DNA from 3 places in the Saccharopolyspora sp. NPDC050389 genome. Region 2 is predicted to be linked to each of the others. Evidence: riboswitches for the same ligand, from Rfam matches in the RefSeq annotation. Region 2 holds a riboswitch; each other region holds the start of a gene.
The links. A riboswitch is a leader RNA that binds a small molecule or an ion and turns the genes downstream of it on or off. The one in region 2 is predicted to bind cobalamin.
Positions count from the first base shown of each region.

Region 1: another riboswitch for cobalamin. It lies ahead of AB0I53_RS02450 (ribonucleoside-diphosphate reductase subunit alpha); the one in region 2 lies ahead of AB0I53_RS03635 (RNA-guided endonuclease TnpB family protein).
Region 3: another riboswitch for cobalamin. It lies ahead of cobN (cobaltochelatase subunit CobN); the one in region 2 lies ahead of AB0I53_RS03635 (RNA-guided endonuclease TnpB family protein).

Region 1 is NZ_JBFAKG010000002.1:237,009-244,246, forward strand. Features, by position in the region: gene AB0I53_RS02435 (alpha-ketoglutarate-dependent dioxygenase AlkB) at 1-213, opposite strand, end outside; gene AB0I53_RS02440 (iron-siderophore ABC transporter substrate-binding protein) at 350-1,291, shown strand; gene AB0I53_RS02445 (glycoside hydrolase family 3 C-terminal domain-containing protein) at 1,322-3,691, opposite strand; cobalamin riboswitch at 3,809-4,024, shown strand; gene AB0I53_RS02450 (ribonucleoside-diphosphate reductase subunit alpha) at 4,135-6,549, shown strand; gene AB0I53_RS02455 (ribonucleotide-diphosphate reductase subunit beta) at 6,720-7,238, shown strand, end outside.
Region 2 is NZ_JBFAKG010000004.1:55,758-62,995, forward strand. Features, by position in the region: partial or broken gene AB0I53_RS03620 (ATP-binding cassette domain-containing protein) at 1-244, shown strand, start outside; gene AB0I53_RS03625 (ABC transporter permease) at 204-1,025, shown strand; cobalamin riboswitch at 1,188-1,377, shown strand; gene AB0I53_RS03630 (transposase) at 1,693-1,851, opposite strand; gene AB0I53_RS03635 (RNA-guided endonuclease TnpB family protein) at 1,863-3,092, shown strand; gene AB0I53_RS03640 (MFS transporter) at 3,306-4,586, shown strand; gene AB0I53_RS03645 (ABC transporter substrate-binding protein) at 4,583-6,100, shown strand; gene AB0I53_RS03650 (ABC transporter permease) at 6,100-7,047, shown strand; gene AB0I53_RS03655 (ABC transporter permease subunit) at 7,044-7,238, shown strand, end outside.
Region 3 is NZ_JBFAKG010000056.1:47,280-54,517, forward strand. Features, by position in the region: gene AB0I53_RS31180 (cobalt-precorrin-6A reductase) at 1-501, shown strand, start outside; gene AB0I53_RS31185 (precorrin-2 C(20)-methyltransferase) at 489-2,021, opposite strand; gene AB0I53_RS31190 (precorrin-8X methylmutase) at 2,018-2,644, opposite strand; gene cobG (precorrin-3B synthase) at 2,677-3,921, opposite strand; cobalamin riboswitch at 4,054-4,175, shown strand; gene cobN (cobaltochelatase subunit CobN) at 4,289-7,238, shown strand, end outside.

The DNA.
Region 1 (7,238 bases), on a different contig from region 2:
CCGGTAGGGATACCAGTGCCAGCCGAGGCACACGGTTCGCACCGACATCATGCCGCCGCTCGGCAGCCGGGCCGATCGCATGCCCGCCGGCGAACGGGCCCATTCCCGGCACGCGACGACCAGTTCGCGCTGCCGCTCGGCGTCCAGCCAGTCGGGCACGTGCACCGCTCCCGGGGCGATCTCGGCCCGCTCGCGCGGGATCAACGACTCCATGCCAGTCCCTCTACCACGCCATGATCATCCGGGCTCGGCGATCTCCGCGTGAGAACGCTCTCAATGCTGGTCTCCTTACTCCGATCAGGTTAGGCTTGCCAAACTTTTGGAGCCAACCGGACAGGCAGGGAGCACCATGTTCCGTCCTCGTCGACTGCTCGCGGCCATCACCACCGTGCTCGCGCTCGGCACCGCCGCGGCGTGCGGCACGTCGACCCCCGATCAGTCCACCGCGCCCCAAGGCAACGAGCGGATCGTCACTCACGCCAAGGGCCAGACCAAGATCGCCGGCACCCCGCAGCGGGTGGTCGTGCTGGACACCGGAGAACTCGACGCGGTGCTGGCGCTGGGAGTCAAGCCGGTCGGAACCGTGCTGCCGGACGCCAACAAGACGCTGCAGCCGTACCTCGCCGAGAAGGCCGGCAACATCGAGGTCGTCGGCACCATCGGCTCGCCCAACCTGGAGAAGATCGCCGCGCTCAAGCCGGACCTGATCCTGTCCAGCAAGGTCCGCGACGACCAGAACTACGACGCGCTGAGCAAGATCGCGCCGACCGTGTTCGCCGAGACCGTCGGCAAGACCTGGAAGGAGAACTTCCTTCTCGACGCCGAGGCGCTGGACAAGAAGGCGGAGGCGCAGCAGATCCTCGACGCCTACCAGCAGCGCGCCGCCGACATCGGCAAGCAGGTCGGCGACCCGGCGACCCGCAAGGTCAGCATGCTGCGGTTCATCCCCGGCGAAATCCGCCTGTACGGCAAGGGCTCCTTCATCGGCACGATCCTGGCCGACGCGGGCTTCAGCCGCCCCGACAACCAGCAGATCGAGCAGACCCACGCCAAGATCAGCCGCGAGCAGATCTCCCAGGCCGACGGCGACCAGCTGTTCTACGCCGCCTACGGCGAGAGCGCCAAGCAGCAGATGACCGGCGTGGTCGACTCGGTGCAGTGGACGACCCTCAACGCCGTGAAGAACGGCAAGGCCGTCGAGGTCCACGACGACACCTGGTTCCTCGGTCTCGGCCCGATCGCCGCCAACCTGGTCCTGGACGACCTGCAGAAGGCCTTCGCGCAGCAGTGACCCGGAGAAGAGCCCGTGGGTCCGCCGGACTCACGGGCTTTTCGCTGCGCTGATCCGCAGCTCGCCGGCGCTGCGCCCGACGCGCAGCTCGCGCGCCCCGGGCTCGACGTCCACCACCACCGACACCTCGGCTCCCGCCTCGGCCTCGGCGACGGCGAACCCCGCCAGCCGCAGCGGCTCCACGGCGTACACCTGCACGACCTCGCGTCCCGCTCGGTCACCGGTGTTGCGCAGCTTCACCCGTACGTTCTCGCCTTCGGCGACGACCTCCAGGTACTCCCAGGTCGTGTACCCGAGCCCGTGTCCGAAGTGGAACGCCGGCGTCACGCCCCGGTCTTCGTAGGCGCGGTAGCCGACCAGAGTTCCCTCGGCGTAATGCAGTTCGCCGTCCACCGGCTGCACGCCGGGCAGCGGGACCGGGACGTCGGCGAGCTCGGCCGGGAACGTCGTCGGCAGCCGGCCGCCGGGCTCGGCCCGCCCCAGCAGCACGTCGGCCAGCGCGTCCCCGTATTCCTGGCTGCCAAACCAGGTCCACAGCACCGCGGGCACGTCGGTGGCCCAGGGCATGAGCACCGGCGAGCCGGCGTTGACCACCACGACGGTGTTCGGGTTCGCCGCCGCCACCTTGCGGACCAGCTCGTTCTGCGCGCCCGGCAGGTCCAGCGAGACGCGGTCGCGGCCCTCGGTCTCGACCTCGTCGTTGGTGCCGACCACGACCACCGCGACGTCGGCGTCCCGGGCGATCGCCAGGGCCGCGGCGAGTTCGCTGGCGTCGTCCCATTCCCGCGCGCGGTGCCCGATTCCGACCGCCACCAGCGCATCGAGGCTCTGCGGGGTGAACTCCACGGTCAGCGCGGCCTGACCGGCAGCGTCCAGGTCCGATTCCACGAGCACCACGTTGAACCGCTGCTCGGGCGGTTCCAGCATGTCGCCCAGCGGGTCGCCGATCCCGTCCGCTCGCACCACGTCCGCGGCCAGCACCTCCCGGCCGGAGAGTTCGACGCGGAAGCTGCCGGTGCCGTTCACCCCGAACACGTGCTCACCGACGTCGAGCCGGAGAATTCCCCGCAGGCGAAACGACTTCGTCCCGGCAGGCAGGCCACCGAGCCACACCAGCCGATCGGTGCCGCGCAGTTCGCTCTCGAGCACCGCACCGTCGGCGCCGAGGTAGTCGACCCGCAGGCCGCTCCCCTCACCTTCCGGATCGGTGCTCTCCGCGTCCGGGATCACGTCCAGCAGTCGCCTATGCCGGACACCGCGCTGGTACACCACATCCGCGTCCGGCAACGCCGCCCGCAGCCCGTCCAGCGGCGTCACCACGTGCGGCGGGCTGACGTGCGACGAGCCGCCGCCCTGCACCGCGGGGATGGTGGCGTTCTCGCCGATCACCGCGACCTTCGCGACCTTCGGGTCGATCGGCAGCAGTGGCGCGTCGGCCACGATCTCGTTGCGCAGCAACACGAATCCCTGCGCCGCGAGCCGCCGGATGACCGGCCGGGCCTCCTCCGACGGTCCGCCGCCGCCGGGTTCGGAGTCCTCGAACGCACCGACGCGGTCGGCCAGCCGCAACACGCGCAGAACCTTGTCGTCGAGCACCTCCTCGGGAACCTCGCCCCGCTCCACGGCTTTCGCGAGCTTCCCGCCGCTCCAAGGGCTTTTCGGGCCGGGCATCGCCAGGTCGAGGCCGCCAAGCGCTGCCTCCTTGAGCGAGCGGGTGGCGAACCAGTCCGACACGAGCATCCCGTCCCACGCCCACTCGCTCTTGAGGATGTCGTTCACCAGCGCGGAATTCTCGGTCATCGTGCGGCCGTTCACCGAGTTGTAGGCGGCCATCAGCGCCCACGGCGAGGCCTTCGCGATGATCCGCTCGAACGGCTTGAGGTAGACCTCGCGCAGCGTCTGCTCGTCGACGACCGCGTCGTAGCTGAGCCGCTCGGTTTCGCTGTCGTTGGCGACGAAGTGCTTCGGCGTCGCGGCCACCCCGCGCGACTGGATGCCCGCCACCACCTCGGCGCCGATCTCGGCGATCAGCAACGGATCTTCGGAGAAGTTCTCGAAATGCCTGCCCCCGAAAGGACTTCGATGCACGTTGATCGTCGGCGCCAGCACCACGTGCACGCCCCGGCGGCGCGCCTCGTCGCCGAACATCTCCCCCACCGCCCGCGCCGCCGCCCGATCCCACGTCGCCGCCAGCGCGGACGCCACCGGGAACAGCAGCGAGGTGTCGCGCTCGTCCCAGGTCGTGCCGCGCACCCCGTTCGGGCCGTCGGAGAGCACCAGCGACCGCAACCCGATCTTGGGCATCGGGTGCAGGGTCCAGAAGTCGGCGCCGGTCAACAGCAGCGCCTTGTCCGCCACGGTCAACTCCGAAACCAACGACCGAAGCTTCGCCTCGTCCACCGGTACCCCTTTCGCCAGCCCTCGGCCGCCCAGTCTCGGGCAATGCGCCCGGACTGTCGACCGGTACCGCGCCACGCCGTTATCTGCCCATGCACGCCGTCTCTGAACCCAACATGTAGTGTGTCGATCGCTGGTGGTTCACCGGAGGCATCCGGTGAGGCAAGAGGGAACCCGGTGCGAATCCGGGACTGCCCCGCAGCGGTGAACGGGAACGAACGTCGTGACCCGACTGCCGAAACGGCAGCGGGTAGAGCACTGGGCGAGCAGCCTGGGAAGCCGCGACCACTAGGCCGCCCGTGAGTCCGAAGACCTGCCGCCGGTGCACGCGCGAAGCGTGCAGTCCGGGACCTCGAGGGCGGGTCTGCGCGGACGACCAGCGGCTGCCGCCGCCGGGTCTCCTCGCGCGCCGTCGTGGTCCGCCGAGCTCGCGAGGGAGAGAGCCCGTGACGGCGACACTCAACGACTGGACCCGCGTGTCCACTGTGGTCCACCAAGCCTGCGCCGGGCTGTCCGGCGTGTCCGCGGAAGCCGTGCTCGACGAGGTGCGACGCACCGGCTACACCGGCATCAGCGACGACGAGCTCGCATTGGCCCAGGTCATGGCGGCGCGCACGCTGATCGAGACCGAACCGAACTACTCGCAGGTCACCGCCCGGCTGCTGCTGGACCGGATGCGGCGCGAGGCGCTGAGCTTCCTCAGCGAGCCGCAGGAGGCCGACCAGGAGGAGATGCGCGCCCGCTACCCGAAGTACTTCGCCGACTACGTGCGGCGCGGCATCGAGCTGAACCGGCTAGACCCGGAGCTGGGCACCTTCGACCTGGCGCGACTGGGCGGCGCGCTGGCTCCGGAACGCGACCTGACCTTCGGCTTCCTCGGCCTGCAGACCCTCTACGACCGCTACTTCCTGCACCACGACGGCACCCGGTTCGAGCTGCCGCAGGCGTTCTTCATGCGGGTCGCAATGGGCCTCGCGCTGCGCGAGGACGACCGCGAGGCCCGGGCCATCGAGTTCTACCACCTGCTGTCGTCGTTCGACTTCATGTGCTCGACGCCGACGCTGTTCAACGCCGGCACCACCCGGCCGCAGCTGTCGTCCTGCTTCCTGACCACTGTGGACGACGACCTGTCCGGCATCTTCCACTCGATCAGCAACAACGCGCTGCTTTCGAAGTACGCCGGCGGGCTGGGCAACGACTGGACGCCGGTGCGCGGCATCGGCGCCCACATCAACGGCACCAACGGCAAGTCGCAGGGCGTGGTGCCGTTCCTGAAGATCGCCAACGACACCGCCGTGGCGGTCAACCAGGGCGGCCGGCGCAAGGGCGCGGTGTGCGCGTACCTGGAGACCTGGCACATCGACGTCGAGGAGTTCCTCGACCTGCGCAAGAACACCGGCGACGACCGCCGCCGCACCCACGACATGAACACGGCGAACTGGGTGCCCGACGAGTTCCTGCGCCGCGTCGAGGCCGACGGGCAGTGGACGCTGTTCTCCCCGGACGAGACCCCGGACCTGCACGACCTCTACGGCCGGGCGTTCGCCGAGCGCTACCGCGCCTACGAGCAGGCCGCCGACCGCGGCGAGATCAAGGTGTTCAAGCGGGTCCGAGCGGTGGAGTTGTGGCGGCGGATGCTGACCATGCTCTTCGAGACCGGCCACCCCTGGATCACCTTCAAGGACCCGTGCAACCTGCGTTCACCGCAGCAGCACAACGGCGTCGTGCACTCCTCGAACCTTTGCACCGAGATCACCCTGAACACCAGCACCGACGAGGTGGCGGTGTGCAACCTCGGGTCGATCAACCTGGCCCGGCACGTCACCGCCGACGGCATCGACGCCGAGAAGCTGGAGCGCACCACCCGCATCGCCGTGCGGATGCTGGACAACGTCATCGACATCAACTTCTACACGATCCCCGAGGCGCGCCGGTCCAACCTGCGGCACCGGCCGGTCGGGCTGGGGCTGATGGGCTTCGCGGACGCGCTGTTCGTGCAGCGCATCCCGGCGTCGTCGGATGCCGCGGTGGAGTTCGCCGACCGCAGCATGGAGCAGATCAGCTACCACGCCATCGCCGCGTCCAGCGCGCTCGCGGCCGAGCGCGGCCGCTACGAGTCCTTCGACGGGTCGCTGTGGAGCCGCGGCGTCCTGCCGATCGACTCGCTCGAACTGCTCGCCGAGGCCCGCGACGGCGACGTCGACCTGGACCTATCGTCCACACTGGACTGGGAGGCGCTGCGGGCGCGGGTGGTGCGCGACGGCATGCGCAACTCCAACGTGATGGCCATCGCGCCGACCGCCACGATCTCCAACATCTGCGGCGTCAACCAGTCCATCGAGCCGGTCTACCGCAACCTGTACGTCAAGGCGAACATGTCCGGCGACTTCACCGTGGTCAACCCGCACCTGGTCGCCGACCTGAAGCGGGCCGGGCTGTGGGACGAGGCGATGGTCGCGGACCTGAAGTTCCACGACGGCAGCCTGCTGCCGATCGAGCGGATCCCACAGGAGCTCAAGGACCTGTACGCCACCGCGTTCGAGATCGAACCGCGCTGGCTGGTGGAGGCTGCGGCGCGTCGGCAGAAGTGGATCGACCAGGCGCAGTCGCTGAACCTCTACGTCAGCCGGCCCAGCGGCCGCACGCTCGACGAGCTCTACCGGCTCGCCTGGCACAAGGGCCTGAAGACCACGTACTACCTGCGCTCCACCAGCGCGACCCACGTGGAGAAGAGCACCCTGCGCGGCACCGACGGCAAGCTCAACGCCGTCCCGACCGCGGTCCCGGTTTCGGAGATCCCGACCGCGTCGGCCGGCGCGGCCTGCTCGGTCGAAGACCCCGACTGCGAAGCCTGCCAGTGAGAACGAGCCGGCCGGCCGATACCGGCCCTGCCTGACACCGGACGCCCGGCCGCGGGCCGAAGGTTCCCGATTTTGCCTGAAATCGGGAACCTTCGCGCGCGGCGGCTCCGCCGGCCACACCATCCCCAGTCACCCATCGCAGTTTCGCTGAAACTGTCCGCATCACCGTTCTGGAGCACCAGCGCATGACCACCACCCAGCCGAACACTTCCGCCGGGCTCGGCGAGATCGACCGCTCCGGCGGCCGCGTCGCCGTCGGCGACAAGGCGATGATCAACGCTCGCGCCGACGTCAACCAGCTGCTCCCGCTCAAGTACGGCTGGGCCTGGGAGAAGTACCTCGCGGGCTGCAACAACCACTGGATGCCCACCGAGATCTCGATGCAGGCCGACATCGCGCTGTGGAAGTCCGCCGACGGGCTCAGCGCCGACGAGCGCCTGCTGCTCAAGCGCAACCTCGGCTTCTTCGCCACCGCGGAATCCCTGGTGGCCAACAACATCGTGCTCGCCGTCTACCGGCACATCACCAACCCCGAGTGCCGCCAGTACCTGCTGCGCCAGGCCTTCGAAGAGGCCGTGCACACCCACACCTTCCAGTACATCTGCGAAAGCCTCGGCCTCGACGAGGGCGAGCTGTTCAACATGTACCGCGAGATCCCGTCGATCGCCGACAAGGACGCCTGGGCGCTG
Region 2 (7,238 bases):
GATGACCGTGCTGGTCACGACGCACTACATGGACGAGGCCGATCAGCACTGCGAGCGGCTCGCCCTGATGCACCGCGGGCGGATCCGGGCCCGGGGAACCCCCGCCGAGCTCAAGGCGGCCGTGGGACCGGACGCCACGCTCGACGACGTCTTCCGGACGATCACCGACGATACCTTCGAGGAAACGGGAGAAGGGATGCGAGATGTCCGCGCGACTCGACGCACCTCCGGCCGCCTCGGTTGAACCGGTGCGGCGCAGCCCGCCGGGCCTGGTGGCGGCGCGGGTGGCGGCGATGTGCCTGGTGGAGCTGCAGAAGCTGCGGCACGACCGGGCCGAGCTGCTCACCAGGGCCGTGCAGCCCGCGCTGTGGCTGCTGATCTTCGGCCAGGTGTTCACCGGGCTGCGCGCGATCCCCACCGGGAACGTCCCCTACCTCGACTTCCTCGCGCCGGGAATCCTGGCTCAGTCGGCGCTGTTCATCGCGATCTTCTACGGCATCCAGATCATCTGGGAGCGGGACGCGGGCGTGCTGGCGAAGCTGCTGGTCACGCCCACGCCGCGGGTCGCGCTGGTGACCGGCAAGGCATTCGCCGCCGGGGTGCGCGCGCTGGTGCAGGCGCTCGTGGTGCTGGTGCTGGCGGCGCTGCTGGGCGTCGGCCTCACCACGAACCCGGTGAACCTGCTCGCGATGGCCGTCGTGGTGATCCTCGGCTCGGCGTTCTTCTGCTGCCTGTCCATCACGATCGCCGGGCTGGTGCTGTCCCGGGACCGGCTGATGGGCATCGGGCAGGCGATCACCATGCCGCTGTTCTTCGCCTCCAACGCCCTGTACCCGGTCGACCTGATGCCCGAGTGGCTGAAGGTGGCCAACTACGCGAACCCGCTCGGCTACGAGGTCGACGCGCTGCGCGGCCTGCTGATCGGCACGCCGGCGCACCTGGCGTTGGACTTCGGCGTCCTGGTCGTCTCCGCCGGCATCATGATCAGCATCGCGGCCGCCCTGCTCGGGCGCTTGGCGCGCTGAGCCGGCCGGCCGGCGCCGATGGCATGTCCACTAAGGACAATCCTGACCACCATCAGGCGGGACGAGAGGCGCCCTTGGCCGAGTCTCGGCCGAGGGCGTCTCACACGTCGCGTCCTGCGGCACTGGAGGTGATCTTGGGTTCGGTGTCTTGACACCCGGCTCGTCTGGTGCAAGCGTCAGCGTTGTTGTTCATGCGACGGCGCGCAGGAAGCCGGTGTGAATCCGGCACGGTCCCGCCACTGTGAATGGGGAGCTACCGCCACCGATGCCACTGCCGCACCAAGCGGTGGGAAGGCGAGCGGGTAGCGATGATCCACGAGTCAGGAGACTGACGCCGTCGTACCGATTCGTACGGGGTCGCGGAGCCCCGGAGGAGGTACTGAAGGTGCAGCACCGCGCCGCGCGCGTCGTCGCCACCCGCCCCTGCCACGCTAAGACCGGCCGAGTCCCCGATTCCACCAGGTGTCCGAAAACAGCAGTTCAGCAGCACCGGCATAACCAGCCCTGCTCTGTTCGCCCGCTGACACCTGCGTGGAGACACCCTTGCTTCCCCCTTGGAACTCTGCGTGCCTGGAACGCATTCGGCGCTGCGATATGGGCCAGTGCGCCACCCTTCAGGGCGGTGGCGAAGGCCCACTCCGCGAAGCCCGCCAAGGGCTGGGCAGGCCTAAACCGGACGTGCTTGGGATTCGATGTACTGGCGCAGCACGCTGATCGGAGCGCTGCCCACGGAACCGGCGAAGTAAGAGCCGGACCACAGCCGCTCAGCGCGCCAGTAGTGGCGGTCCAGCTTCGGCGCAGTGTTGATCTGATAAACCGAGGTCATACGATCTTGGTGTGCAGCTGCGGTACTCCTTCCGCCTCTACCCAACGCAAGGCCAGCAAGCCCTGCTGGCCCGTGCGTTCGGGTGCGCTCGGGTGGTGTACAACGACGCTGTACGAGCACGAAACGCAGCGCACGAGGCAGGTGAGAAAGCCCCGAGTGCGGGTGAGTTGTCGAAGCGGCTGATCACCGATGCGAAGAACACCCCTGAACGCGCCTGGTTATCCGAAGTGTCGACCGTCGTGCTTCAACAAGCGCTTCGAGACTGCGACCAGGCATTCCGCAACTTCTTCGATTCGCTGTCAGGTAAACGAGCGGGCCGGAAGATGGGCGCACCGAGGTTCAAAACCCGCCGAGACCGCAGGCAGGCGATCCGGTTCACCGCCAACGCCCGCTGGTCCATCACCCCTGGCGGGAGGCTCCGGTTACCGAAGATCGGCGACATCCCCGTCACCTGGTCCCGGACACTGCCGTCGAAGCCCTCATCGGTGACGGTCATCAGGGACGCTTCCGGAAGGTATTTCGCCTCGTTTGTGGTCGACACCAGGCCGGAACCGATCAGCGGCTCCGCACCGGAGGTCGGGATTGACCTGGGCTTGAAGCACTTCGCGGTGACCTCGGACGGCCGCAAAATCACATCGCCAAGGTTTCTGCGGAAGGCGGAGAAGAAGCTCAAGCGGGCACAACGTGCCGTGTCCCGCAAGGAGAAAGGATCGGCCAACCGGGAGAAGGAACGGACCAAGCTCGCTCGCGCCCACGCGCGGGTAGCTGACGCTCGCCGAGAATTCCACCACCAGCTCTCCACCCAGTTGATCCGCGAGAACCAAGCGATCGCAGTGGAAAATCTGGCAGTGAACGGGTTGGCGCGCACCATGTTGGCGAAGTCCGTGCACGACGCCGGATGGTCCGGATTCGTCGCGATGCTGGAATACAAAGCCGCCCTGCACGGTCGGCAGGTGATCCGCATCGGCCGTTTCGAACCCACCTCGCAAACCTGCTCGGCCTGCGGCACCAAAGACGGCCCCAAACCATTGCACGTGCGCACGTGGCAGTGCGGCTCATGCGGGGTGTGGCTGGACCGGGACATCAATGCGGCGGTGAACGTCGCGAAGGCCGCCGGACTGGCGGTGACAGCCTGTGGAGCGCAGGTAAGACCACCCACGCAGGTGGGGGCTCAGCGCGGTGAAGCAGGAACCCACCGAGGTGACCTGTCGGCGCGACGCCCGCGCCGACAGACGCAGTAGGAATCTCCGGCGTTCACGCCGGAGAGGAAGTCAATGGCAGACGATCTACGACGACCAGTACCACCTCGACCACGGCCTGGTGCCCACGGCCACCGAACCGTCCGAAGTGGACTCGGGATCCGCCGGCTGGATGAAGACGCGCCGCGTCGTCGATCCGTGTCGCAACCGCGGCGCCGACGGCTCCGGTTGCCCGGTGTCCGAGGAGGGCGAGCGATGACCCTGGACGGATTCCGGCGGCTGTCGCCCGCCGCGCGGCTGCTGGTGATCAACCAGTTCGGCATCAACGTCGGCTTCTACATGCTGCTGCCGTTCCTCGCCGCCCACATGACCGGCCTCGGGTACGGCGCGGCGATGATCGGGCTGGTCCTCGGCATCCGAAACCTCAGCCAGCAGGGCATGTTCCTGGTCGGCGGAACCGCCTCGGACCGGCTCGGGTGCCGCCCGATGATCATCGCTGGATGCGCGTTGCGGGTGGTTTCCTTCGGGCTCTTCGGCGTGTTCACGTCGTTGCCCGGGCTGGTCGCCGCCGCGGTGCTCACCGGCTTGGCGGGCGCCCTGTTCAACCCCGCCGTGCGCACCTACCTCATGCACGAGGCCGGGGATCGGCGCGCGGAGGCGTTCGCCGTGTTCAACGTCTTCGCGCACGCCGGCACTCTCGTCGGGCCGTTGCTGGGCGCCGCGTTGCTCGCCCTCGACTTCCGGCTGATCGCGCTGGTGGCGTGCGTCGCCTTCGCGGTGTTGACGCTCGCCCAGATCGTCGTGCTGCCGCGGCGCGAACACGGGCCGCAGCAGCACAGCGTGCTCGGGAGCTGGCGCGAGGTCTTCGCCAACCGGCGCTTCCTGATGTTCACCTTGGCGCTGTCGGCGTACTTCGGGCTCTACAACCAGCTCTACCTGATGCTGCCGCTGGAGGCGCAGCGGGTGTCCGGGCTCACCGAGGCCGTGGCCGCCGTCTTCGTCGTGTCGACCGTCGTCGGAATCGCGTTGCAGGTCCGGATCACGCAGTGGTGCCGGCGGCGGTGGAGCGCGGGGCGATCGGTGTCGATCGGGCTGGCGTGCATGGGCGCGTCCTTCCTGCCCTTGCTGCTGAGCAGCCCGCTGCTCGACGCGCCCGCGGCGGGTGAGCCGGGCTGGGGCGTGGTCGCGCTCGCGTGCGTTCCGGTGCTGCTGACGACCGTCGTGTTCACCATCGGCATGGCGATCACCAATCCGTTCGCGATGGAACTGCTGCCGATCGTCGGCAGCGAGCGGTTGGCGGGCACGTACTACGGCTTCTACTACCTGGTGTCGAGCCTGGTCGCGGCGGCGGTGAGCTGGGTCGTCGGCGCGCTGCTCGACGTCGCAGGCGAGGCGCCGATCCGGTGGGTGCCGTGGTTGGCCCTGCTTGTAGTGGGACTGCTCGGCGGGGCCGGTGCCGCCCTGCTGGAACGACGAGGACTGCTCGACCGCGCCGGCGAACCGGCGCGGGATCAGGGGAAGGAGACGCGAAGGTGACCGGCGTCAATCGACGGAAGCTGCTCAAGGGGGCGTTGGGAGCGCTCGCGGTCGCTTCGCTCACCGCCTGCGGCGGCGCGGGCGGCTCGAACGGACGGCTGCGGGTGGCGTTCCCGACGTCGGGCGCGAAGGAATCGCTCGACCCGCACACCAGCTCGCTGTTCGTCGACCAGGCGCGGGCGAAAGCACTGTTCGACACGCTGGTCGGCTACGCCGACGACATGAGCGTCGTGCCGCGCCTGGCCGAGTCGTGGGAACCCGACGCGACCGGAAAGCGGTGGCTGATCCGGTTACGCAGCGCCCGGTTCCACGACAACCGGCCGGTCACCGCCGACGACGTCCTCTACAGCTACCGCCGCATCGCCGACCCCGCCACGGCATCGCCGGCGCGGTGGCAGTTCGCCGCCGTCGACTTCACCGCCAGCCGCGCGCGTTCGGCCGGCGAGCTGGAACTCGTGCTGCGGGCGCCGAACTTCGAATTCCCCTCGGCGTGGGGCGCGCCCGCCACCGAGATCGTTCCGGCCGGAACCACGGATTTCGCCGCGCCGGTCGGTTCCGGCCCGTTCCGGTTCGCCTCGTTCCAGCCCGGCAGGCCCGCCGTGTTCGCCCGGTTCGACGGCTACTGGGAAGGTGCCCCGAATCCCGCAGAGCTGGAATTCATTCCCATCAACGACGAAAGCGCCCGCGTCGCCGCGCTGATGTCAGGCCAGGTGCACTACGCCCACGACATCAGCGCGAACTCCGCGAGCCTGCTGCAGCACGACGACCGGACGGAGGTGCTCGCCGCGCCCGGCGGCACCATGCAGGCCGTCGCGCTCAAGGTCGATCGCGCGCCGTTCCACGATCCCCGGCTGGTGCGGGCGATCGCGTCCGGTGTGGACCGCCGAACGCTGCTCGACGTCGCGCTCAGCGGGCGCGGCCTGGTCGGCAACGACCTGTTCGGCAAGGGTTTGAAGTACTACCCGCAGGACCTGCCGCAGCGCGAACGGGATCTCGGCCTCGCCCGATCGCTGCTACGGGAGGCCGGGGCGGAGGGGCTGGAGTTCGAGCTGCTCACCAGCGCCGCCGATCCCTACTTCGAGTCGGCGGCGACGCTGCTCGGCGAGCAGCTGGGCGAGATCGGGCTGCGCGCCACGCCGCGGGTCAGGCCGTCGGAGACGTACTTCTCCGACATCAAGACCGCCGGCGTCGCCGCCCACACCAGGACCGCTCCCCTGCCGTTGACGACCTTCATGGCGCAGCGCATGCGAGGCGACGCGGGCAGCAACAACTACACCGGATACCGGTCGCCGGAGTTCGATGCGCTCTTCTCGCAGGCGATGAGCACTCCGGACGAGGCGGAGCGGGCGCGGCTGCTCGCCGACGCCCAGCGCCTCGCCAGGGACAACAGCGGCCTGCTGGTGTGGGGGTTCAGCGACTGGAATGTCGCCGCCAGCGGCGCGCTGTCCGGGATCCGGGCCGCCCCGCCCAACTCCTTGGACTGGGCGCGGTTCGACCGGGCCTCGCTTGGCTGATGGGGAGATTCCTGTTTCGGCGGCTGGTGATCGCCGCGCTGCAACTCGCGGCGGTGGCGGTCACCGTCTTCGCCCTGACGTCGATCCTGCCCGGCGACACCGCCGTCGTCGTCCTCGGCGAGCACGCCACCGACGAGCAGGTCGCCGCGCTCCGCGAGCGGCTGGGGCTGGACCGGCCGCTCTGGGAGCGCTTCGCCGACTGGCTTTCCGGTGTGCTGCAGGGCGATCTGGGCACGTCGTTGCTGACCGGTACCGCCGTCTCCGACCAGATCGCCCGGGGATTCGCCACGACGGCGCTGTTGGCGCTGCTCGCGCTCGCGGTGGTGATCCCGCTGGCGCTGGCGGTCGGCATCGGCACCGGCTTGCGACCGGGTTCGTTGCTCGATCGCGGGCTGAACGGCGCGGTCGTCACGCTCAACTCGGTCCCGGAGTTCGCGCTCGCCCTCCTGCTCATCGCCCTGTTCGCCCTCCAGCTCGGCTGGCTACCGGCCACCGCGGCCGGAGCGTCGGGCTGGGCGCTCGCCGCGCAACCCGCGGTGCTCGTCCTGCCGGTGGGCGTTCTGGTGAGCAAGCAGTTGTGCGCCTTGGCGCGCCAGGTCCGCATCGGGGTCGTGGAGGCCGACAACGCCGAGTACGCCATGCACGTGCGGCTGCACGGCCTGACCGAACGCACCGTCGTGCTCCGGCACGTGCTGCCCAATGCGCTCGGCCCCGCGGTGCAGCAGCTCGCGCAGGCCGTCGACGGGCTGCTCGGCGGCGTGGTGGTCGTCGAGGCCGTTTTCGCCTTGCCAGGAATGGGTTCCGGGTTCGTCGGCGCGGTCATGGCCCGCGATCTGCCCGCCGTCCAGGGATATGCGCTGGTGTTCGCGGGCACCACGATCGCGCTCAACCTGTTCGCCGACGTCGTCGCCCGGCGGCTCGTCCCGCAACGCGAGGTGGTCGCGTGAGTCCGCGTCGATTCCTGGGCCTGGCCGTCATCATCGGATCGGCGCTGCTGGGCGTTCCGGTGCTCGTCGCGCTGATCGGGCCGCTACTGGCCGGTCCGGTGCGCTCCGCCGCCGGGCCGTTGCGGCCGCCCGGCCCCGAATTCCCGCTGGGAACCGATGTTCTCGGCCGGGACGTGCTCGCACTCGCGCTC
Region 3 (7,238 bases), on a different contig from region 2:
GCGGCAGCGGATCGCGCGGGTTGCCCGATCCTGGTGCTGTGCCGCCCCGCCTGGCAGCCGGGTCCCGGTGACGACTGGCGGGCGGTGCCGTCCATGACGACGGCCGCGGCGCTGCTGCCGGAGCTGGGCGAACGGATCTTCCTCACCACCGGCCGGCAGGGCCTCGCGCACTTCGCCGCGCTCGACCTCCGATTCCTGGTTCGGACCGTCGATCCGCCCGAACCGCCGCTGCCGCCGCACACGACTGTGCTGCTCGCCCGCGGGCCGTTCACGGTCCGCGACGAGCTCGCCCTGCTGCGGGAACACAGCATCGACGTCGTGGTCACCAAGAACAGCGGCGGTTCGATGACGAGCGCGAAGCTCACCGCGGCCCGCGAACTCGGGCTGCCGGTGGTGGTGGTCCAGCGACCACCCCAGCCTCCCGCGCCATCGGCCGAGACGGTCGAGGACGCCATCGCCTGGCTCGATTCCGCGCTGCGCCAACGAGATCACGCCGGGTAGCGCCTCGGCGTGAACACGACATCGCGCCCGTCGGCGCCGCCGACGATCCGCGTCGTCGACGAGCCGATCAGCAGCAGGCACCGCATGTCCACATCGGACGGATCGAGGTCGGCCAAGTGCACCACCTTGATGCTCTCCGCCGGGCCACCGACGTCCCGGCCGATGACCACCGGCGTGTCGGGCGAGCGGTGTTCCAGGACCGCGTCCCGGGCGGCCGCGACCTGCCAGGTCCGGCTGCGCGAGGCGGGGTTGTAGATCGCCATGACCAGGTCAGCGGCGGCCGCGGCGCGCAGCCGCTCGACGATCACCTCCCACGGCTTGAGCCGGTCGGACAGCGACAGCACGCAGAAGTCGTGGCCCAGCGGCGCGCCGACGCGGCTCGCCACCGCCTGCGCCGCCGTCATGCCAGGCAGGATCCGCACGGGTACGTCCGAGCGCTCCGCCGCGACCTCCAGCACCGCGCTGGCCATCGCGAACACACCCGGATCACCGGAGGAGACCACCGCGACCCGCGACCCGCGCCTGGCCAGCTCCAGCGCGAACTCCGCCCGTTCCGCCTCCACCCGGTTGTCGGACGCGTGCTTGCGCTGCCGCGGGTTGTCCGGGATCCGGGCGAGGTACGGGGCGTAGCCGACCAGGTCGTCGGCCGCGGCGAGCTCCGCCTGGGCCTCCGGCGTCACCCACTCGCGCCCGCCGGGACCGAGCCCGACCACCACGACCTCGCCCCGCTCTGCGCCGCCGGCCGCAGCGATCGCAGACGTCGCAGAGGTCGCGTGGACTGCGACGTCCGAATTCGCCGGTCCGGGCAGCAGTGCCAGCGAGAAGTACGGGACGGTGTCCGGATCGACGTCCGCGAACGGCTGGACGCGCTGCCGATCCGTGGTCGCGCGCTCGACGTACCACGCCTCGTCCACGCGTCCGGCCTTCTCGAACGCCTGCCGCACGCCTTCGAAGGTGCGCCCCAGCTTGAGCACCGCGGCGGCATCGGTCGTGGCGAGCCGCTCGGCGAGGACGTCCGGCGGGAGGGTGCCCGGCAGCACGGTGAAGACCTCGTCGCGTTCGGCCAGCGGGCGCCCCAGCGCAGCCGAGGCGCCGCTGATCGACGTGATGCCGGGGACGACCTCGGCCCGGAAGCGGCCCACCAACCGCTTGTGCATGTGCATGTAGGACCCGTAGAAGAGCGGGTCGCCCTCGGCGAGCAGGACCACGTCCCGCCCGGCGTCGAGGTGCGCGGCGAGCCTGGCCGCGCAGTCCGCGTAGAACTCGTCGATGGCGCCCTGGTAGCCGCCCGGGTGGTCGGTGGTCTCGGTGGTCACCGGGTAGACGAGGGCCTCCTCGATCTGCCCCGGCCGCAGGTACGGCTCGGCGACGGATCTCGCGATGCTCCGGCCGTGCCGGGCGCTGTGGTACGCGATCACCTCGGCCCGTTCGATCAGCCGAGCCGCCTTGACCGTCACCAGCTCCGGGTCGCCGGGGCCGAGACCCACGCCGAAAAGCGTGCCCTTGCCGTTGCTGCTCACTCTTCCTCGCTCGCGATCGCGTTGATGGCGGCCACCGCCATGGCGCTGCCGCCCCGGCGGCCGTGCACCACCAGGTGCTCCAGCCCGCTGGGGTGCTCCGCCAACGCCTCCTTCGATTCCGCGGCACCGATGAATCCGACGGGCAGGCCCAGCACCGCGGCGGGCCTCGGGGCGCCGTCCTCGATCATCTCCAGCAGCCGGAACAGCGCCGTCGGGGCGTTGCCGATCGCGACGACCGAGCCCGCCAACCGGTCGCGCCACAGCTCCAACGCCGCGGCGCTGCGCGTCGTGCCCAGCTCGCGGGCCAGGCCTGGGACCCGCTCGTCGGACAACGTGCAGATCACGGCGTTGTCCGCGGGCAGGCGACGTCGGGTCACGCCGGCTGCGACCATCGCGGCGTCGCACAGCACCGGCGCGCCGTCGCGGAGCGCGGCGCGCGCGTTGATCACCGCGTTCGCAGAGTGCGCGAGGTCGTCGACCAGGTCGACCATGCCGCAGGCGTGGATCATCCGCACCGCTACCCCGGCCACCTCCGGCGGCAGGCCGCTCAGGGCGGCTTCCGCACGGATCGTGGCGAAGGAGCGGCGGTAGATCTCCGCCCCTTCCCGGACGTAGTCGGGCACCCCGCGGTAGCGGGGCGCCCCGTTGTTCTCGTTCACACTTTCCTCCGTGCCGCGACGAGCGCGGCGGATACCTGGTCGGCATCGGCTTCGGACGCCCGTGTCTCCTCGTCGAGACCGACCTCGTAGCCGGCACCGGTGGCCAGTACTTCCACAACGCGCCCCTGTGGTCGGCCGCAGCGCCGTTCGCAACCCGACCAATGCACCGGCAGAGCGCCGCCGGCCGGGGCTTGCAACGTGCGCCGGGCGTCTTCGCGGACGTCGGCCCGCGCCTTCGCGCACCCGGGACGACCAGTGCACGCGGTCACCCCGACACCTGCCGAGGACGGATCGACGAGCAGACCGCGCGCACCGAGGTCCGACATCCACCGGCCGGCTTCGTCCGGCCGCAAACCGGGCAGGACGACGGTCCGCCACGGCGTCAGGCGAAGTTCACCCGCGGCGTCGGACGCGGCGGTGATGATATCCAGCTGGTCCCGCGACAGGAGGCCCAGTGGTGCCCCCGCCACCACCGCGGCCGTTCCGTCGCGGCGATCCACCCTGCCGACCTGCGCATGTGTGCTCTGCCGGTTCGACGGCAGCGGCCGCGGCTCGGCCGGGACGACGTCGAAGGTCGCGGACAGCCGACCGGTGATCCGGCGCGCGCCATCGTCGAGCTCGGCCAGCCGCCACGCAGAGCGGCCCTGTGCGGCCTTCTCCGCCAGGAACGCCTCCGCCGCGGCGATCGCGACGCCGGCCGCCTGTTGTGGAGTCGCCCGCACACCGGAGTCCACGCCGGCGAGCACCAGCGCCAGGGTGCCGGCCCGCTCCGCGAGCAGGCCGACATCGGCGCCGAGCGAGATGACGTCCGCGCTGCCGTCGTCGACGGCGAACAGGAAACGCCCGGGCAGGGCCGCCAGCGACGGCGTCGCGCAGAGCGCTGCGTCTAGTTCTCCGGTCACCGCCCGAACATCCACCAGCTCGCGGCCGTCTGCGGAGGGCGAGCCGATGATGTTGCGGACCCGCTCGTGCGTTGCCGACGGCAGCAACCCCGCCGCCCGGAGCCGAGCGGCGAGTTCCAGCTCCGCTCCCGCGGGTAGGCCGCGCACCTGCACGTTCGCCCGCGAAGTGAGCTCCACACCACCGTCGCCGAGGGCCGCGGCCGCCGCGATCGCTCGAACCTGGGACGGCGTGAGCACGCCGCCTGGGACGCGGATCCGGGCCAGCCCACCGTCGGCTGCCTCGTGCACCCGCAGCGCGCCGGGACACGCGTCCCGTTCTGGTCTGGCTCTGTGCAACACGCGGGTGATACTACGGACCTCGGTAGTTGCGGACGCAAACCAAGAGCGGTGCGACGCGCGTCATGCCCGCGCCGCTTGACGTAAGATCGCCTCGTTGCGAAGAGTGGTCGCAGCATTCAGCGGCGACATGCGGAGGAAGCCGGTGCGAATCCGGCGCGGTCCCGCCACTGTCACCGGGGAGCGGACTCCAGGAAGTCACTGTCCGAACTGGACGGGAAGACGGAGCGAGCGCTGATCCGGGAGCCAGGAGACTCCGGTCGCCGCGACCTACGAACCGGGGCGAGGACCCCGAGAGAGGTGCCGTCATGCGCCGCGCACGCGCGCCCAGGCCCAGCGACGCCGTTCGCCACGCCGAGGAGCGATCCGCATGATCCTACTTCTGTCCACTTCGGACACAGATCTGCTCAGCGCGAGGGCCGCCGACGCCGAGTACCGGCTCGGCAACCCGGCGCGGCTGGGCGTGGACGACCTGCCGCCGCTGCTGGAGGACGTCGACCTCGTCGTCGTGCGACTGCTCGGCGGCCGCCGGGCCTGGGAAGAGGGCCTGGACGCCCTGCTCGCGGGCCCGCGCCCGGTGATCGTGCTCGGCGGCGAACAGGCCCCGGACGCGGAACTGATGGAATGCTCGACCGTGCCGAGCGGGGTGTGCGCCGAAGCGCACCGCTACCTCGCCCACGGCGGCCCGGACAACCTGGCGGAGCTGCACCGCTTCCTGTCCGACACGATCCTGCTCACCGGGCACGGCTTCGAGCCGCCGGCGGAAACGCCGACCTGGGGTGTGCTGGAGCGGACACCGCGGCGCACCGAAGGACCGACCGTCGCTGTGCTCTACTACCGCGCGCACCACATGGCGGGCAACACCGCGTTCGCGCACGCGCTGTGCGAGGCCATCGAAGACGCCGGAGGCCAAGCCCTCCCGCTGTTCTGCGCCTCCCTGCGAGCGCCCGACGCCCAGCTGCTGGAGCAGCTCGGCCGGGCGGACGCGCTGATCGTCACGGTGCTCGCCGCGGGAGGCACGAAACCCGCCACCGCCTCCGCCGGCGGTGACGACGAGGCGTGGGACGTCGGCGCGCTCGCCGAACTCGACATCCCGATCCTGCAGGGGCTGTGCCTGACCAGCACCCGCGCCGCCTGGGAGGACAACGACGAGGGCCTGTCGCCGCTGGACATGGCCACGCAGGTCGCCGTGCCCGAGTTCGACGGCCGCCTGATCACCGTGCCGTTCTCCTTCAAGGAGAACGACGCCGAGGGTCTGCCGGTCTACGTGGCCGACCGCGAACGCGCGGCCAGGGTTGCCGGCATCGCGGTCCGGCACGCAACGTTGCGGCACGTGCCACCGCAGGAAAAGCGCCTGGCACTGATGCTCTCGGCCTACCCGACCAAGCATTCCCGGATCGGCAACGCGGTCGGCCTGGACACGCCGGTCAGCGCGGTCCGCCTGCTGCAGGCGCTGCGCGAGCACGGCTACGACGTCGGCCCCGCGGACGGCCCCGACGCACTGCCCGGCGTCGCGAGCCAAGACGGCGACGCCCTGATCCACGCGCTGATCGCCGCCGGTGGCCAGGACCGGGACTGGCTGTCCGAGGAGCAGCTGAGCGGCAACCCGGTCCGCATCCCCGCCGGCCGCTACGCGAGCTGGTTCGCGACGCTGCCCGAGGACCTGCGCGCCGACATCGAGGAGCACTGGGGACCGCCGCCGGGAGAGCTGTTCGTCGACCGCTCCCAGGATCCGGACGGCGAGATCGTGCTCGCCGCCGTCCAGGCGGGCAACGTCGTGCTCATGGTGCAGCCGCCCCGCGGCTTCGGCGAGAACCCGATCGCGATCTACCACGACCCGGACCTGCCGCCGAGCCACCACTACCTGGCGGCCTACCGCTGGCTGATCGACGAGTTCGGCGCCCACGCCATGGTGCACCTGGGCAAGCACGGCAACCTCGAATGGCTGCCGGGCAAGACCGCGGGCATGTCCGCCTCGTGCGCTCCGGACGCCGCGATCGCCGACCTCCCGCTGATCTACCCGTTCCTGGTCAACGACCCCGGCGAGGGCACGCAGGCCAAGCGCCGGGTGCACGCCACCCTGGTCGACCACCTCGTGCCGCCGATGGCCCGCGCGGAGAGCTACGGCGACATCGCCCGGCTGGAACAGCTCCTCGACGAGCACGCCAACATCTCCGCGATGGACCCGGCGAAACTGCCCGCGATCCGCAGCCAGATCTGGACGCTGATGCAGGCCGCCAAGCTCGACCACGACCTCGGGCTCGAAGGACGGCCGCACGACGCGGAGTTCGACGACATGCTGCTGCACGTCGACGGCTGGCTCTGCGAGGTCAAGGACGCCCAGATCCGCGACGGCCTGCACGTGCTCGGCGATGCCCCGGCCGGCGAGGCCCGGGTGAACCTCGTGCTCGCGATGCTGCGCGCGCGCCAGATGTGGAGCGGGCAAACCGCCGCACTGCCCGGATTGCGGGAAGCGCTCGGGCTCGCCGAAGACGGCAGCGCCGCCCGGGAGCAGGTCGACGACATCGAGACCCGCGCGCACGCCCTGGTCCAGGCGATGGAAGACCGCGGCTGGATCCCCGGCTCGGCGCCGGAGGTCTGCCGGGAGATCCTCGGCGGCGCCGAGGACGCGGTCGTCCGGGTGCTGGAGTTCGCCGCGACCGAGGTGGTGCCGCGGCTCGCCGCGACGACCGACGAGATGAGCGCGACGCTGCACGCCCTCGAAGGCGGGTACGTTCCCGCGGGCCCCAGCGGATCGCCGCTGCGCGGGCTGGTCAACGTCCTCCCCACCGGCCGCAACTTCTACTCGGTGGACCCCAAGGCCGTACCCAGCCGCCTGGCCTGGGAGACGGGTTGGGCGATCGCCGAATCCCTGCTCGACCGCTACCGCGCCGACACCGGCGACTGGCCCCGCTCGGTCGGCCTGTCGGTGTGGGGCACCAGCGCGATGCGCACGTCCGGCGACGACATCGCGGAGGTGCTGGCGCTGCTCGGCGTCCGGCCGACCTGGGACGAGGCGTCGCGCCGGGTCAACGGGTTGGAGGCGATCCCGCTCGGCGAGCTGGGCCGTCCCCGCATCGACGTCACGGTCCGCATCAGCGGTTTCTTCCGGGACGCCTTCCCGCACGTGGTCGCCCTCCTCGACGACGCCGTGCGCCTGGTCGCCGCCCTCGACGAGCCGGACGAGCAGAACTTCGTGCGGGCGCACGCGCGAGCCGACCTCGCCGAGCACGGCGACGAACGCCGCGCCACGATGCGGATCTTCGGCTCCAAGCCGGGCGCGTACGGCGCGGGGATCCTGCCGCTCATCGACAGCCGGA